Regions from separate parts of the Solibacillus sp. FSL W7-1472 genome, predicted to be linked through region 1. Evidence: riboswitches for the same ligand, from Rfam matches in the RefSeq annotation. Region 1 holds a riboswitch; the other holds the start of a gene.
What was found. A riboswitch is a leader RNA that binds a small molecule or an ion and turns the genes downstream of it on or off. The one in region 1 is predicted to bind FMN.
Positions count from the first base shown of each region.

Region 2: linked by a shared signal. The riboswitch ahead of ribE (riboflavin synthase) and the one ahead of MKY07_RS06120 (ECF transporter S component) in region 1 are both predicted to bind FMN.

Region 1 is NZ_CP150208.1:1,269,293-1,278,238, forward strand. Features, by position in the region: gene MKY07_RS06105 (ATP-binding protein) at 1-1,208, shown strand, start outside; gene MKY07_RS06110 (RNA polymerase sigma factor SigX) at 1,371-1,904, shown strand; gene MKY07_RS06115 (hypothetical protein) at 1,901-3,124, shown strand; FMN riboswitch at 3,229-3,402, shown strand; gene MKY07_RS06120 (ECF transporter S component) at 3,647-4,222, shown strand; gene brnQ (branched-chain amino acid transport system II carrier protein) at 4,400-5,752, shown strand; gene MKY07_RS06130 (YitT family protein) at 5,805-6,662, opposite strand; gene MKY07_RS06135 (MerR family transcriptional regulator) at 6,969-7,364, shown strand; gene glnA (type I glutamate--ammonia ligase) at 7,405-8,751, shown strand; gene MKY07_RS06145 (hypothetical protein) at 8,748-8,946, opposite strand, start outside.
Region 2 is NZ_CP150208.1:2,042,506-2,051,451, reverse strand. Features, by position in the region: gene MKY07_RS10090 (hypothetical protein) at 1-29, shown strand, start outside; gene MKY07_RS10085 (VC0807 family protein) at 317-1,000, opposite strand; FMN riboswitch at 1,319-1,456, shown strand; FMN riboswitch at 1,557-1,690, shown strand; gene ribE (riboflavin synthase) at 1,811-2,446, shown strand; gene ribB (3,4-dihydroxy-2-butanone-4-phosphate synthase) at 2,461-3,072, shown strand; gene ribE (6,7-dimethyl-8-ribityllumazine synthase) at 3,088-3,552, shown strand; gene MKY07_RS10065 (PadR family transcriptional regulator) at 3,691-4,008, shown strand; gene MKY07_RS10060 (DUF2812 domain-containing protein) at 4,001-5,200, shown strand; gene MKY07_RS10055 (DUF2812 domain-containing protein) at 5,376-6,572, shown strand; gene MKY07_RS10050 (transposase) at 6,747-7,049, shown strand; gene MKY07_RS10045 (IS3 family transposase) at 7,046-7,936, shown strand; gene MKY07_RS10040 (LysE family translocator) at 8,297-8,929, shown strand.

The DNA.
Region 1 (8,946 bases):
CAATTTTTGCATTTTTCCTATCTTCTAAAATAACGCTTCCATTGCGTAAAATGAGAGAGCATGCATTCGAATTGGCAAAGGGACGTTTCGATTCTAAAATTGAAACGAAGCAAAATGATGAAATTGGTCAGCTTGCCGTTGCGTTTAACCAGATGGGTCGCCAATTGAAGCATCATTTGGAAGTGATCAACCAGGAAAAAGAACAATTATCGAGTATTTTAACATCGATGACCGATTCCGTTATTACATTTAATCGTGATAAAACGATTTTAGTGAGCAATCCTCCTGCAGAGCGGCTACTGCAAAAATGGTTCGTCGAAAAAGGATTGGACAGCTCCAAGCCGATACCTGATGAACTTTACCAAATGCTTGATCATGTTTTGAATTTTGAAGATCAGCTGGACGAAGAGTTTGAAATGGGAAAATCCTATTACAGTATAACGATTAGTCCGCTGTACAGCAGGGACTCCATTCGTGGTGCAGTCGCTGTTATACGAGATAAAACCGAGGAAACAAAACTGGAAAAGCTGAAATCGGATTTTATCGCCAATGTTTCACATGAACTTCGGACACCAATCGCGATGCTACAAGGCTATTCAGAGGCGATTATTGATGGGGTTGTGACAACAGAGGAAGAACGTATAGATATGATCCGTGTAATATATGATGAATCACAGCGTATGAGTCGTCTTGTAACAGATTTACTTGACTTGGCGCGGATGGAATCGGGACATATGACCCTGTATAAGGAAGAAGTACCATTAGTTACAGTTATTGAAAGAATGACACATAAGTTTGACCAAACAGCGAAAGAAAAGCATGTGCAACTGCAGATTGAAACAGATTTTTCGGACGAAACGCTTATTTCGATTGATGAGGACCGCATCGAGCAAGTGTTAACGAACTTAATTGATAATGCGATTCGCCATACACCAGCCGATGGATCCGTGACTGTTTCAATGATAAATGAGCAAAATTACGCAAAAATTCAAGTAAGCGATACAGGGCAAGGCATTCCTCAAGATGATTTGCCATATGTATTCGAACGGTTCTACAAAGCTGATAAAGCACGTACTCGCTCAAAAGGCGGAACGGGCTTAGGTCTGGCCATTACGAAAAATATTGTGGAAGCACATAACGGAAGAATTTCTGTTGATAGTGTCGAACAGCAAGGTACAACCTTTACATTTTACTTGCCATTACCTTAAAAAAATGGGGTAATGGAATAATGAGTATGAAAAAGTTTATCATTTTGAATCGCTCAAAGTGATAAACTTTTCTTTTTAATTGACTAGTTCGTTTATAAACGGATGATTATTGTAACTTTTTTGTTTCGAAAACGACAAATTACGTGAATGGAGGTGGGATGGGTGCAGCAATCCATTTTCCATCGATTATACGATACGTATCATCAGGATGTTTTTAATTTTTTGTTCTACTTAGTAAAAGACCGTACCACAGCTGAGGATCTTGCCCATGAAGTGTATGTTCGTGTATTAAAATCATACGACCGTTTCGAAGGGAAAAGCTCTGAAAAGACCTGGCTGTTTTCAATAGCAAAAAATGTAGCGATCGATCATTTTAGAAAAAAACAAGTACGTGATAAGCATGCATTTACAGCATTTGATTGGGAGACAGAGCAACTCGTAAGCCCAATCCCTTCACCTGAACAATTTACCGAATTAAATGATCAGCTCCATCAATTATTGGTTGCATTGGAAGAATGTTCAGGAGATCAGAAAATGGTTATTATTATGCGATTTATTCAAGAACTGTCCATCCAGGAAACAGCTGAAATTTTAGGGTGGACGCCCGGCAAAGTTAAAACGACACAGCACCGTGCTTTAAAGAATCTGCGGCTGCTATTGGAAGCGCAAGAAGGAAGGGAGGCGAATCCATTATGAAAAAGGAGCATTGGGATGAAAAAGAGATTGAACTTTTTCTGAAAAAAGCACCGAAAGTAACCGATCATCGTTCAAAAGATGAGGTATTTAATCGATTAAAGGATGATGGAGCATTTAATGAAGATCCGCCTCATATACAGCAAAACAATCAAAAAGGCATCCGTTGGACACCGTTATTCGTTTCGATTGCATCAATATTTATTATTGTTTTAATCAGCGCACAATTTATAGGGAATAATGAGTCCGTCACAATGCAAAATGAAACATTTGACATTCAGACTCCAGAAACGGAAGAAAATATGACGATGAGTGCAAAAGAAGATGCGTCTACACAAAATGAGCGCTCCATGATTAATAGTTTTACGACGGAAGCTCAACCGGAGCAAACGTTAGTTTATGAAAATGAGCTTGCCGACAACACATTATTAGAAATTGGTCTTGCAGGGGATGATGCAGAAAGCGTACCAGTGAGCATATTGATTCCAAATGAAGTTGTTGCCGAAAAAACAGGTACAGAAAATCCGTCAAAGCTGGAACTTTATAATACATTCAGTCCGTTGCTTGATGAACAGTCGCTCGGGTTTAATGAATATCATCCTTACAAGGGTGAATTGCGAGAAGAAGGGAACACGCTAGTTCACATATTGCCGGAGGGTCACCAATATGATGCAGGAACAGCTTCCTTATCGAATTATCTTGGTTCACTTGTCGATACTTTCAGTGATGCATATACGGAAGTGCAAATAGAAAATATCTCCGGAAAACCAATTTACTTCGATCATATTGGCGATGTAAATGAGCCGTTTCTATTAAATGATGAGAACGCTCAATATAATTATTTTATGTATCAGATGCGCAATGGGGCGGTATATTTAAGTCCGAATTTCCGAATGAGCTTTACAAATGTCGAAGAAGCAATCAAAAATATGACGGTGGAAGCGAACGATATATATAGAACGGTTATATTGCCAGGTGTATATTTAAAAGTTGAAGACGCTGAATCAGTCGTTACGATTACATTTGAAGAGCCTTTAAACTTGGAGAATTACGAGCCTGCACAAGCAATGCGAATGATTGAAGGGTTAATAATGACAGCGGCAAGTTTTGATAAACAAGTCAAATTCGAAAATATTGTACAGGAACAATGGGGCGGTTTTGATTTCACAAAACCAGTGGAGAAGCCGATTGCTGCAAATCGTATCCATTATGAATTTCAATAATCCAAATTAATTTACTAGGAATTGTAAGCAATGGGCTTTACAATTCCTTTTTTTTATATATAATAAGAATTGTAGCAAGGTAATTGTTACATAATTTCATATTGATTCATCTTCGGGGCAGGGTGTAACTCCCGACCGGCGGTAATAAAAGTGATAACCTCTGACCATTTACTTGGAGGAAGTTATGTCAAACTTTTCGAGCCCGCGAGCCACTTTTGTGTGCAGGATTTGGTGCAATTCCAAAGCCGACAGTATAGTCTGGATGGGAGAAGGTGAAGGTACGGTCGTCATTTTTTTGAAAATGCCGTGCTTTGCAGTACTTATTTTCAAGTTCCTTATTTGTTGCGGAATATTTTTTCGTATACAAAAATCAGGAATTGCTGCAAATGCACTGATAGACCCTTTATTTAAGTGTGCCTATTTCTCCCTTATGCTCTATTTGAGTATAAGGGTTTTTTCATGAAATGATTTGATACGTCCTTTCTTCTTGCGAGATGGAATCAGCAAAGAGGAGAGATTTATATGCAAAAAAGAAGTTTAAAGTTACGATCATTCGTAACAATCGCAATGCTGAGTGGAGTTTCATTTGTTCTAATGTTGTTAAACTTCCCACTACCATGGTTCCCAGTGTTTTTACAAATTGATTTCAGTGATGTGCCAGCATTGATTGCGGCAATTACAATGGGTCCTGTTGCGGGTATTCTAGTTGAACTTGTCAAAAATGTGCTTGACTGGATTTACACAGGGGCTCCTGAAGGGATTCCGGTAGGTCATATGGCAAACTTTGCTACAGGTGTATTATTCATTTTACCAGCTTACTATATTTATAAAAAATTCCCTTCTGCAAAAGGGTTAATGACAGGCTTAGTGGTTTCTACGGTTGTTATGTCACTAGGAATGGCAGCATTAAATTATGTGGCGTTCTTACCGCTGTATACGTACTTACTAGGCTTCGAATATAATATGTACGAAACGATCGTACTGGGTATTTTACCATTTAATATTGTTAAAGGAATTATGATGATTGTTGTCGTGACGATGCTTTACCGTACAATGCGTGTATGGATTGAAAATCAGCGCCGACAATATTTGGCTTAATTAAATAATAAAATTTGGAGCGATGTCGTAAAAGTGTTAACTTTATGACACCGCTCCTTTTATATTTACTATTACTATTGTCATTCTGTTATAGGGCTGATATGATATTGTACATTGTTAAGAAAATTAGGACGTTTCATTAAAACACCATGAAATGACATCTTGGGAGAGAATATGATGGACAAAAAAATACCATTTTCAACCTATGCAGTAATCGGAACGATGCTGTTTGGTATGTTTTTTGGAGCGGGAAATTTAATATTTCCGATTCAAATGGGGCAATTGGCAGGAACGAATTATTGGTTTGCGCTAATTGGCTTTTTAGTTACGGCAATTGGTTTGCCGTTTTTAGGAATTCTGGCAATCGGATTGTCGGGAAGTAATGGATTGCGTGATTTGGCAAGTAAAGTACATCCGGTGTTTGGATTGTTTTTTGCATTGGCTTTATATTTAACAATCGGGCCGTTTTTTGCAATTCCACGTACAGCAACCGTACCGTTTGTCGTTGGATTTGAACCGTTTATCGATCCTTCACAGGCAACATTGTGGCTAGCGGTATTCAGTTTTATTTTCTTCACGATAGTTTTTTACTTTTCGTTAAATCCGGCGAAAATAATGGACATTATCGGAAAATACTTAACGCCAGCCTTTTTAATATTTTTATTTGTATTAATCGGAATTAGTCTATTTTCTCCGATGGGGAAATTTGTTGAGCCTGCTGGGGCTTATATTAACGAGGCGTTTATGACAGGATTTAAAGAAGGCTATAATACGATGGATGCACTTGCTTCACTTGCGTTCGGTATTGTAGTCATCCATGCGATTAAACGGACAGGTATTACAGATAAAAAAGAAATTGCAAAAGCGACTTGGAAATCGGGTATTTTTGCAATGGCATTAATGATGCTAATATACGGTCTGATTGCTTACATGGGAGCATCAAGTGTAACCGCTATTGGTACATTTGAAAATGGCGGGCAAATTTTTGCGGCTGTAGCTGATCATTACTTCGGCTCATACGGTGCGATTTTGTTGGCGATTATTATTGTACTTGCATGTTTGAAAACAAGTATTGGGCTCATTACTTCATGCAGTGAGTTTTTCCATGAAGTGTTTCCGAAAATCAGCTATAAGACATTTGTAGTGATGCTATGTGCTGTTTCTTTTATCATTGCGAACTTTGGGTTAACGAATATTATTACATATGCGGTTCCGGTGTTGATGTTCCTTTACCCGCTGGCAATTGTGTTAATAATCCTGGCACTTTTAGGACCGTTGTTTCACTATAAAAAACCTGTATTTACAGGTGCGATTGTGCTGGTATTCTTTATTAGTATAATTGATGGATACAATGCATTGATCGGTAGTATACCGGCATTTGAAGTAAGTTTGTTGTCATCTATTTCAACGATCTATGCGGACTACTTGCCGCTTTATTCAATTGGCTTAGGATGGATTGTACCGGCTGTAGTTGGAGCTGTTATCGGATTATGTATTCCGAATCGCAGCGGTGAAGTAAATACGAATTAAAAAAATGGGTGTGTAAGAGGAAAAATTTCCTTTTACACACCCGTTTTCTGTTTTAGTGGATATTTTGCTTTTTGAAGTTTCCGCCTTTAACTTCGACTACTTCGTACACCGTCACAAAGGCATTCGGATCGATTTCACGAATGATTCCTTTTATTTTGCTTTCCTCCATTCGGTTAATTACACAAGTGATTTCTTGGAATTCCTGATGCGAGTAAGCACCGTATACCGTATTGAATGTGGCGCTTCGTCCTAAGCGGTCCCGGATCGTTTCGACCATTTTAAGTGGCTCGTTCGTAATAATTTTGTATGTTTTAGAGCCGCTTAGTCCTTCTTCTACAATTATGATAACTTTCGATGCAATATAGTACGCAATTGCTGATAGCAAGGCACCTTTGAATCCGAAAACAAACGAAACGATAATGAAAACGAAAAAGTTTAAAAATAGAATGAGATCACTTGTACCAAAAGGGAGTTTTCTGGAAAGTAACACAGCAAGCATGTCTATCCCGTCGAGAGCCCCACCATTGCGGAGTGCTAAACCCATACCGATACCTAAAATGATCCCCCCTACAACTGTAATAAGCAACGCATCGCCAGTAATGATTGTTGGTACATGGTGCATAAGCGAAGTACCGATTGCTAATGATGCAATCCCGATAACAGAATTGATAGCAAATGTTTTTCCGATTTGTTTATATCCTAAATAAATAAACGGGATGTTTAGTAAGGCGATCAGCAGGCCTAATGATATTGGCGTTAGCTGAGAAATAACGATACTAATCCCCGTAATTCCGCCATCCGATACGTTATTTGGTATTAATACTGCTTCTAATCCATAAGCGGCGATTAAACCGCCAATAATAACAATGATTTTTTGTCCGATTGACTTTGCGATGTCTTGCTTCGACATAAAATTCCCCCTCAATTTGCATGGTAATAATTATACATGAATTTCGGCCAGATGACTTTTCAACGAGTAAATTAACCAACTTTTTTGCAAAAAAAATAGCATCAATGTATATAGTAATGAAATTTTACGTCATTTAATTACGGGATATGTACTGAAACGTAACATGGATTATAAAACCATTTAAGGGAATGTTCGAATTATGCGATAAGATCGTTCTAAAAAACGTATGTTAGTTTTTATAACATTGAATTGACAAGGGATATTACATTGGTTTAAAGTAAATGGTAAGAAGAGGGAGGCGAGATAATGAGTCGAGAGTTTCGAAGAGCTATGCCGTTACTGCCGATTAGCATGGTTATGCAATTGACAGAATTAACGGCCAGACAAATTCGCTATTATGAGGAACATGAACTAATCGTCCCTGCCAGATCAGAAGGGAATCGCCGGATGTTTTCTCTTGATGATATTGATGCATTGCTGGAAATAAGAGAGTTACTTGACCAGGGCATTAATATGGCGGGTGTCAAAAAGGTATTTGCAATGAGATCGAAAGAGTATGTAAAGAAACCTGACGTAGTACGCGTGACAGATACAGAATTGCGGACTATATTGCGTGAAGAAATGCTGCAGGCACAGCGCATGCAAAAAACATCGCTACGTCAAGGCGATTTATCGCGTTTCTTTCAATATAAAACTGAGTAGGACCAACTAAAAAGGAGAGTGTTGAAGTATGGCAAATGTAATGGTGAATGGAACAAGCAAAGCAACGAAAGAAAGCATTAAGAAAATTGTAGCAGATAAAAATGTTAAATTTATTCGTCTGCAATTTACCGATATTTTAGGAACAATTAAAAACGTTGAAATTCCGGTAAGTCAGTTAGACAAAGCACTGGATAACAAAATGATGTTTGACGGTTCTTCAATTGAAGGCTTCGTACGTATTGAAGAATCTGACATGTATTTGCGCCCGGACCTAGATACATTTATGATTTTCCCATGGACTGCAGAAAAAGGGAAAGTAGCCCGACTAATTTGTGACATCGCCCGTCCGGACGGCTCTCCTTTTGAAGGGGATCCTCGCTCTAACTTAAAAAGAATGTTAAAAGAAATGGAGGAATTAGGTTTTACAAGCTTTAACTTAGGACCTGAACCAGAATTCTTCTTATTTAAATTAGATGAAAAAGGCAACCCGACATTAGAGTTGAACGATGATGGTGGCTACTTCGACTTGGCACCGACAGATTTAGGGGAAAACTGCCGCCGCGATATCGTATTGGAATTGGAGGAAATGGGCTTTGAAATTGAAGCATCGCACCATGAAGTTGCTCCGGGTCAACACGAAATTGACTTCAAATATGCCAACGCGGTGGAAGCATGCGATAACATCCAAACATTCAAATTAGTAGTAAAAACAATTGCGCGTAAACATGGCTTACATGCGACATTTATGCCAAAACCATTATTCGGCGTGAACGGTTCAGGAATGCATTTCAACTTATCATTATTCCAAGGAAGCAAAAATGCGTTTTGGGATGAAGGGGAAGACTTACAGTTATCAAAAACGGCAAAACATTTCTTAGCAGGTGTATTAAAGCATGTTCAAGGATTTACAGCGGTGACGAATCCGACTGTCAACTCATACAAACGTTTAGTACCTGGCTACGAAGCACCTTGTTATGTGGCATGGTCACCAAAAAACCGTTCACCATTAGTACGTATTCCGGAATCTCGCGGTCTATCAACTCGTATTGAATTACGCTCAGTTGACCCATCTGCAAACCCTTACTTAGCAATGGCTGTTATTTTGGCTGCAGGATTGGATGGCGTAAAAAATGAAATCGAGCCACCAGCACCGGTTGACCGTAACATTTATGTGATGAATGCTGAAGAGCGTGCAGCTTATGGTATTGCAAGTTTACCAGGTTCATTGGATGCTGCATTAAGTACTTTAGCGAAAGATGAAGTAATCATCGATGCGTTAGGTGAACATATTTATGCAAACTTTAAAGAAGCAAAAGAAGTGGAGTTTGATATGTTCCGCACAACCGTTACTCAGTGGGAACGTGACCAATATATGAAGATGTACTAAGAGGGAAGCGTTGGGGCTGTTGGCTCCAACGCTTTTTTTGTTTTTACTGTCCACAAGCTGATTTTTCCTTGTCCACATTTGCCCACAAACTTTTTTATTACTAAGCCATTGGACAAATTTCCTGTAAGTACATATCTCCAAAAGCAAGGCCTGCATGATCGCGGAATTGTATTGCGGTATGTTTTATAAGTATTG
Region 2 (8,946 bases), 770 kb from region 1:
AGGTAGTTGGAAGATGTAATTTTTTATAATATAGAAAATGAGAGGCCCATTGCAGGATGCAATGGGCTTTTAGTAAGTGGAAGTCTAAATTAAAATGTTCCTTTAAATTTCTCGGGCTTTACGACATAGCCCTCAATGATAAATCCACAATGTGTACATATAATGTATTCGATATTGCAACCCAAACTCAATTTATTAACAGGGGCCATAACACTGTAGCCGCTATGTTTTCCTCTACCTAATTCCGTGCCGCCGCATTTTGGACATTCTTTTACATTTGCTGTGTTCTTCATCACCATCATCCTTTCACAAAAAATTACTTCGCCATAACTTCAGGTTCCGGCAGCTTTTCATCATTTTTTTCCTGTACCCTGTTCGTGTAATTTTGCACGATTACATTAATGTAGAAGAACATACCCATTACTATGCCGGAAAACAGCCAGCTTGCTATACGTTTATAAATCAGCATATCCCCATAGCTGTCAATTCCGTATTTCTGTAGCAGAAAGACCGTAATTCCTGCCATAACAAGTCCTCGAATAATGAAAACAATCTGGATCAGCTGAAACCATTCGAAAATCCCTTTTTGAAAGAACAAAGCTTTACTGTCCTTTCGTGCATAGCCTTGCAAATATGCAAAATCAATTGCAACATACAAAGGAAAAGGCTTTTTTATAATAAATAAAATTACATAGAGAAATGTGTAAAAAAGACCTAAATAAACATTATTCCAAATCATTTGCTCCGCTGAACCTGACAATAAATCTACTGTAGTACCTATAAGCATCGAGCCTAAAATAAACAAGCCCGTCACATTAAACTGCCGATCCTTAGCAAAGCGGTAAACAGTATAAATTATCCCGGGAACAGTGGACAGCAGCATCGCAGCATAGTCACCAAAAGGCTCTCGGCCAAACTTCCATATTGCATAGGGTAAAGCTGCATAAAACAGTAGTTCTAGAAAGATAAGATATTTATTCGATTGTGAATTATTCGCCATAAAAGCCTCCATTATCGTTAAAAAGGTATTTGTTTTTTTATATTACTGAAGATTATCCGACACTATATTTTATACAAATTAAAACTTAAAAAAAGCAACCAAGCAAATGAGAGACAATTAAAATCAGCTTGCAATAAGTCCTTTCTATTTTCTGTGATATTATGTATATTCTTCTACGTATTACCATGAGTAAAGTTTCAAAATATTAATTTGATAGAGGGGTAGATGTAAAAAGATTGAGGGAACAAAAAGTAAGTAAGTGCTAAAATACTATTAGCTTTTTAATTTATTTATGTTACAATAACTTTCAAATAAAATAATTTCCTTCGGGGTCGGGTGAAATTCCCAATCGACGGTGATGAGTTAATCTCTAAGCCCGTGAGCCACTTTTTTGTGTGCAGGATTTTGGTGCAAATCCAAAGCCGACAGTTATAGTCTGGATGGGAGAAGGAATGGCAACACATTTTTAAAATTTTTTGATTTTTAATGTGGTTTTTTGCTATACACTTTTCCTGTCGCGCCTTGTGACGGGATTTTTTTATTTCCATTGAAAAATAATTTCCTTCGGGGTCGGGTGAAATTCCCAATCGACGGTGATGAGTAATCTCTAAGCCCGTGAGCCACTTTTGTGTGCAGGATTTGGTGCAAGTCCAAAGCCGACAGTTATAGTCTGGATGGGAGAAGGAAGCAATGTCAGCAGTTTTTTGAAAATTATCTTCAAAAAGCTTATTTGATGATGCTCAATTTTCCTCTCATCGAACTCCGACTTCAATCGGGGTTCTTTTTTATTATTAAAAAGAGGTGAGCAGGATGTTTACAGGAATCATTGAAGAACTTGGAACGGTTGAAACGATCAGCCAGTCCACACAAGCGATGGAACTAGCCATTCGCGCAAGCAAAATTTTAGAGGATGTCCAACTCGGGGACAGTATTGCCGTTAACGGTGTCTGTTTGACCGTAAAGCATTTCTCGCCAACCGTATTTTTGGCGGATGTTATGCCGGAAACCGTCAAAGCAACCAGCCTCCAGCAATTAGCAGCAGGTAAGCCTGTCAATTTGGAACGGGCAATGTCGGCGAATGGTCGTTTCGGGGGGCATATTGTATCGGGCCACGTGGATGGGATAGCGACAATTCAACGGAAAAGACCGGTCGCCAATGCAGTTTATATTGATTTGGCAATGGAAAAGCATTTGATTGCAGAATGCATCAAGAAAGGCTCGATTACAGTAGACGGCACGAGTTTAACGATTTTTGAGGTGACAGACACATTCATTACCATTTCCTTAATCCCTCATACGTATGAGCAGACTGTACTAGGCTATAAAAAGCCAGGAGATGTTGTGAACATTGAAACAGATCTAATCGGAAAATATGTAAAAAAACATTTACAAAATCAAACGGGAAGTACGATTACAATGGACTTTTTGCAACGTACCGGATTTTAAAGGAGTGGTGATAAATGAATACGATTGAAGAAGCAATTCAGGCATTGAAAAACGGTGAGATTATTATTGTGTCAGATGACGAGAACCGTGAAAATGAAGGGGATTTTCTTGTGTTAGGAGAATTCGCTACACCGGAAAATATTAATTTTATGGCGCTTTATGGAAGAGGGTTAATTTGTACACCAATTTCATCTGCAATTGCAGAAAAGCTTTCCCTTCATCCAATGGTGCAAAGCAATACCGATACATATCAAACGGCTTTTACGATTAGTATCGATCATATCCATACAACGACAGGTATAAGTGCATTTGAGCGTTCTAAAACGATGTTAGCATTGCTGGATCCAGCAACAGAACCGGGGCATTTTCATCGTCCGGGCCATGTATTCCCCCTCATTGCAAAACAGGGGGGCGTGTTGGAACGTCGAGGGCATACGGAAGCAGGCGTTGACCTGGCAAAGCTTTGCGGTTCGAATGAAGTCGCGGTCATCTGTGAAATTATGAACGAAGATGGTTCAATGGCCCGCTTGCCGCAGCTCGAAAAGCTAGCGCAAAAACATAAACTGAAATTTATTACAATCGAAGACTTAGTTCAATATATAAAATTAACTACCGTATCGGTATAAAAAGGAGCAATTAAAATGGGAAAAACATTTGAAGCACAATTAGTCGGAACAGATTTGAAAATCGGAATTGTCGTTGGGCGATTCAATGAATTTATTAATGATAAGTTATTAAGCGGTGCACTGGATGGTTTAAAACGTCACGGTGTTGACGAAGCAAACATTGATACAGCATGGGTGCCAGGTGCTTTTGAAGTACCGTTTGTTGCAAAAAAAATGGCTGAAACAAATAATTATGATGCAGTAATCGGTTTAGGTACGGTCATTCGCGGATCAACTACACATTACGACTATGTATGTAACGAAGCAGCAAAAGGAATTGCCAAAGCAGGCTTGGATACAGGGGTTCCGGTAATTTTCGGTATTGTCACAACAGAAAATATCGAACAGGCGATTGAACGCGCTGGTACAAAAGCGGGTAATAAAGGCTACGACAGCGCAATGTCCGCTATTGAAATGGCAAACTTGAATAAGATGTTTTAAGAATGCTTAGTGCTGACCACTCCAACATGTTGGAGTGGTTTTTCGTTTTCTTTTAATAACAAGTTTACAAATTATTCCCTGTCATTTACTATTATGTCAGACGATATATCGCATGACATAATAGTTGGAGGAATGAATATGTCTTATAATGGCGGGCCAATGACTGAAGCAATGTACTACGTATTATTGGCGTTAATGCGTCCAAATCATGGCTATCAATTAATGCAGTCCATTACAGAAGTATCAAAAGGCCGTTTAACAATGGGGCCCGGAACGTTATATGGTGTCCTATCACGAATGCAAAAAGACGGATTAATCGCTTTGGCAAAAGACGATGGGCGGCGAAAAATATATGAAATTACGAAAGAAGGCGAGCATGCATTAAGAATAGAATATGCTCGTCTAAAATCTCTGATTTTCGACAGCAGTATATTAGAGGAGGGAAACGATGACTAAAATGGTGCGCAAAATCAGACCAACCAACTACTGGCGAATCGGAGAACACGAAAGCTGGTTTTCGGATATGTCGTTACAGGGGCTCCACCTTCATAAAATGGGAACAAATTTAGCCCATTTTAAAAAAGGTGACCCGAAGCGAATTGAATACCGGATTGAAGTGACAGATAGGAAATTAATTACCTATGAGCAAATTGATCTGTACGAGGAAAACGGCTGGAAGTATGTCACAAGCTATCAATGGTTTCATGTTTTCTCTTCACTAACTGAAAACAATGCACCCGAAATCCATACAGATTCTGCAGAACAGGCATTTACATTACAGCGGCTAAGTAAAAAACTCGTATTTAATTTAGTATGGATTTCTCTTGTAGTGGCCCTGATTCTAGGTATGCTTTTGGCAATGTGGTTTTTGGATGGAGCACCTGTATTACGTTTAGTTGAAGGATATGTCGTACAGCAAAGTATCCTTACTCTCGTCTATATTCACTATGTTTTTTACGCCATAAGAGCTTTATTGGCGATTAAAGAATTGAAAAAAAGTTTAAATGAAGGCAAAGCCATCAACCATCATGCCCCTTGGAAAAAAAGTTTGCGAAAAAATGGTGTATTTTCGGTTGTCTTTATAGGGATTATTCTCGTAAGCGGCTTAATTATGCCACTTTACCAATTAAAAAAAATGGATAACTATACACTTCCAAAGAATGATGAAAACTTGCCGTTTGTTCGTTTAGCCGATATCGAACAAAATCCACAGCTAATCCGGGATGAATATTATACAGATGAAATCGATTGGGCAAACCGTTATTCAACAAATTGGAGTATCTTTGCACCCGTTCAGTTTGAGACCGACGAAAGTGGAATAATTAAGGATGAAATGTGGTTAGATAAAAGTGGTACATACTCACCGAGCGTTTCTACTGAAATATACAATTTAACATTTCAGGCGTTCGCTAAACCATTGCTGTCTGACTTGATGGAGTGGCATACATACGGAGATGAAAGGGAAAGTTTCATAGAAAGGAAACACCCTGGCTTTGATAACCTTATTACTCGCGAGGATGAAGAATGGAAACAATTAGTTGCATCAAAAGATAAGGTTGTAATGTATATACGTTATTACGGATATGCAGAGCTTGATGTTCTAGTGGAGAATGCAGCTCAGAAAATATTGCTGCTTGCGGATAGTTAGTTCCAAGCGGTGTAAAAGGCAATCTTACATGGGTAGGGTTGCCTATTTGCTGTGAAAAATTTCAATTTTTTTATTTCGTCAGGGAGTGCTGAAATAGATTCCAGGTCCTTATTTTTTATTTACAAACAATCCCTTCTATTCTATTGTTAGGTAAGACTTACAAGGAGGTAGAGCGATGGCAGAAATAGTACGTAGAATAAGGCCAAGGCAGTATTGGCGTATCAAGGAACATGAATGCTGGTTTTCAGATATGTCCGAGCAAGGGCTGCATTTTTATGAGATTGGTACTCATTTTGCAAAGTTTAAGAAAGGTGATCGCAAACAAATGGATTACCGGCTGGAACTGGCAAAAAGCAAATATATATCGAGTGAAAAAATTCGGTTATACGAAGAAAGCGGCTGGGACTATATTGCGAGTGACCGCAATTTTCACGTATTTGCAGCACCGACTGAACGTAAAGCAAATGAACCTCCAATAAATCGAGAAGAGCAAATCTCAATAGCAAAAAAAGCTTTTAATAAAACATTATTTAATTTTATAGTCAATTTAATTGCAATTATTGTAATCACTACGGTCTTCGTCAAATCTTTCGAAAACGGAAATATTTCTGTTTTGCAACTGATAGATGGATATACACTTGCTCCGTTGTTGGTATTATTCGTTAATTTTATACAAATACTTCCGATAGGTAAAAGCTTATTTGGAATCAATCGTTTGCATAATGAACTTAAGGCTGGGATATTAGACGATCAACAAAAACCATGGGAAAACTTTTACCGGTCAGGTATTGTCTACAGTTTCATAGTATTAGTAATTACATTAACTCTTGTGTTTATACCGATTTACCAAATATGGAGTATGAAAACAACCCCTTTACCAGAAGAAGATACAGGGCTGCCAATTGTCCGACTTGCTTCAATTGAAAATCAGCCGCATCTTAAAAGAAAGCCATTTTACTTCGAAGGCGAGGATTTGGGAAGCACCTACTCATCACAGTGGAATATTTTTGCTTCTGTCCAATATGATTCAACAGAAATGGGCGTTATTCAGGAAGGGGAATGGTACGATCCAAATCATGCATATCAACCATCAATCTCATCGGAAGTTTATAAGCTACGTTTCAATTCCCATGTTAGCTCACTAGTTAATGAGTTAATAATCAAGCATACATATGGAAGTGATCCTGCAAGTTTTAAAGAAAGAAAACACACAGCTTTTGATCGTCTGCTGATTAGGGATAATTCTTTTCATAAAGATTTTCTTTTTGTAAGGGGTCGGACCGTGATGTATATCAATTATAGGGGTCAGGTTAAAGATGATGTAATCATAGAGAAAGCTGCTGAGAAAATGGCATTACTTGCTGACGATTGAAGGAGTCGCTAGTAATATTCTAATAAACATTTAAATCATCTAATATCAAGTTGACATCTTCTAATAAGTTACCGATTTTCTAATATATAAGACAATTGTGAGGTTAGTATAAAAAATGGACACGTCTTAAGAGACACTTTAAGATTAAGATATCTAAAAAAGGACGTGGAACCGATGAAAGAAAAACAAACTCGTAAACGATTAGACACACAAACAAAAGAATACATTTTAAAGTCTGTTTTAGAAGATGGCGCAAAAGTTTCAGATCTGGCATTTAAGTTTGAAATTGGATCTTCAACGATCCATAAATGGATTAAAGATTATCGTGAATCGAAAAATCAGGATGTCACACGTTACTTTACTTCTAGCGAAGTAGATAAGTTGCAGGCAGCGTTTGATAAGAAGTTACGTGATTTGGAAGAAGAGAATGAAATTCTAAAAAAGGCTATGCACATCTTCGCGAAAAACCCCGAGTGATTTATGCATTCATTGAAAAGCATAAAAACGACTTTGGCATTGCGATGATGTGTAAAGTATTGATGGTTTCAAAAAGCGGTTATTATGATTGGCGTAAAAAACAGATACAGCCCTTATCGGAAAAAGAAGTACGTGATACAGAAATTGCCCATCAGATTCATCGATCGTATGCGAGGAGTTTTGGTACATACGGTAGCCCTCGAATTGCGCAAGACTTAGCGAGTTTAGGGTATGTCTGTTCGCAAAAGAAAATTGCGAATATGATGCGAAACCTTGGGTTAAGTGCCGTAATCCCGAAAACTGTTCAACGAACAACGGATTCCAATCACCATCAATTTATTTATCCGAATCTAGTCAAACGCCAATTTCAAGTAAAAGAGAAAAATAAAGTATGGGTCGCAGATATAACTTATATCCGAACACTGGAGGGGTGGGTGTATCTTGCGTCAATCATGGATTTATATTCTCGTAAAATCGTCGGCTGGGCCATCGCAGATCATATGGAAGAAACATTAGTAGATCAAGCCTTGAAGCATGCTTTAGCAGTTCGAAAACCCGAAAAAGGATTAGTTCATCATTCAGATCGAGGTGCACAATATTGTGCCACAAGCTATACAAGAACTTTAAAAGAACATGGGATTAAAATTAGCATGAGTCGTAAAGGAGATCCCTATGACAATGCGTGTATTGAATCCTTCCACGCCACAATCAAAAAAGAATGGATCTATCGTCACCGTTTCGAATCCAAAAAAGAAGCAAGAAAGAGCGTGGAGTCATATATCGTAAACTTTTACAATGAACGACGACGTCATTCAACAATCGGTTATTTATCACCAAACCAATTTGAGAGAAATCAACAGGAGCCCGTTTGTCAAAATGCCTCATAAAGTTCTCTTACAGGGTTTTCATCCCTCCATGCCCAGGTCTGGGCATGGAGGGATGAAAAGCAGAGCAACCGAAGGGCGGTAGCAAAAAAAGTCTCTTAACGTTTGTCCGAAATATTGACGGAAGACCAATTGTTCTAATAATGCTTTTAGATGTTCAAATAAACATTCGGAAAATGCTAATAACCTGTTGAAGTTTTCTAATAAATATAAAATTCTTCTAATAAAATCAGTCACCGGTCATATCATTAGAAGGCATAGAAGTAAAGCCATACTAACAATCCATAAAACTGAAAATCCTCTAGCCTCATTCGGATGAATTATGTTAACATATTTAAAAATTCAGAAAATGAAGGTGATTAAATGGAGAATGTTCTGTTCTTTATAATTGCGTGTATACTGCTCATTATTTTACCGGGTCCTGATACAGCGATCGTTACGAAAAATACGATTGTTAACGGACAAAAGGGGGGTTTTCAAACGATGGTCGGTTCTTGTGCGGGATTAACCGTCCATACTATTGCAGCCGTTGCAGGGCTATCGGCGATAATTGTAAAGTCTGCCGTAGCATTTACAGTACTGAAATACGTCGGAGCAGCCTACTTATGCTACTTAGGCGTAAAAACATTGATGAGCATGCGTTCGAAAAAGGCAGATACGGAGGAAATGACGGACATTCCCGAAATTGAAGCAAAAGGCAATTCTTATTTTAAACAGGGTCTCATTACTAATATCACAAACCCTAAAGTAGCGGTTTTCTTCCTTACGTTTTTGCCGCAATTCCTAGCAAAAGATACAGAACCGTTTTGGCCGTTTCTGACGATGGGCATCATCTATATCGTCTTAACATTTGTCTGGTTTGCGCTCTATGTATTTTTACTGAACAAAATTCGCAATTTCATGAAAAAACCTGCTACACAATCGGTAATCGAAACGTTGACGGGTGCTGTACTAATCGGATTTGGCATCAAGCTTGCATTTGAAAAACAAATGTAACAGTTAACTAAGCGTAA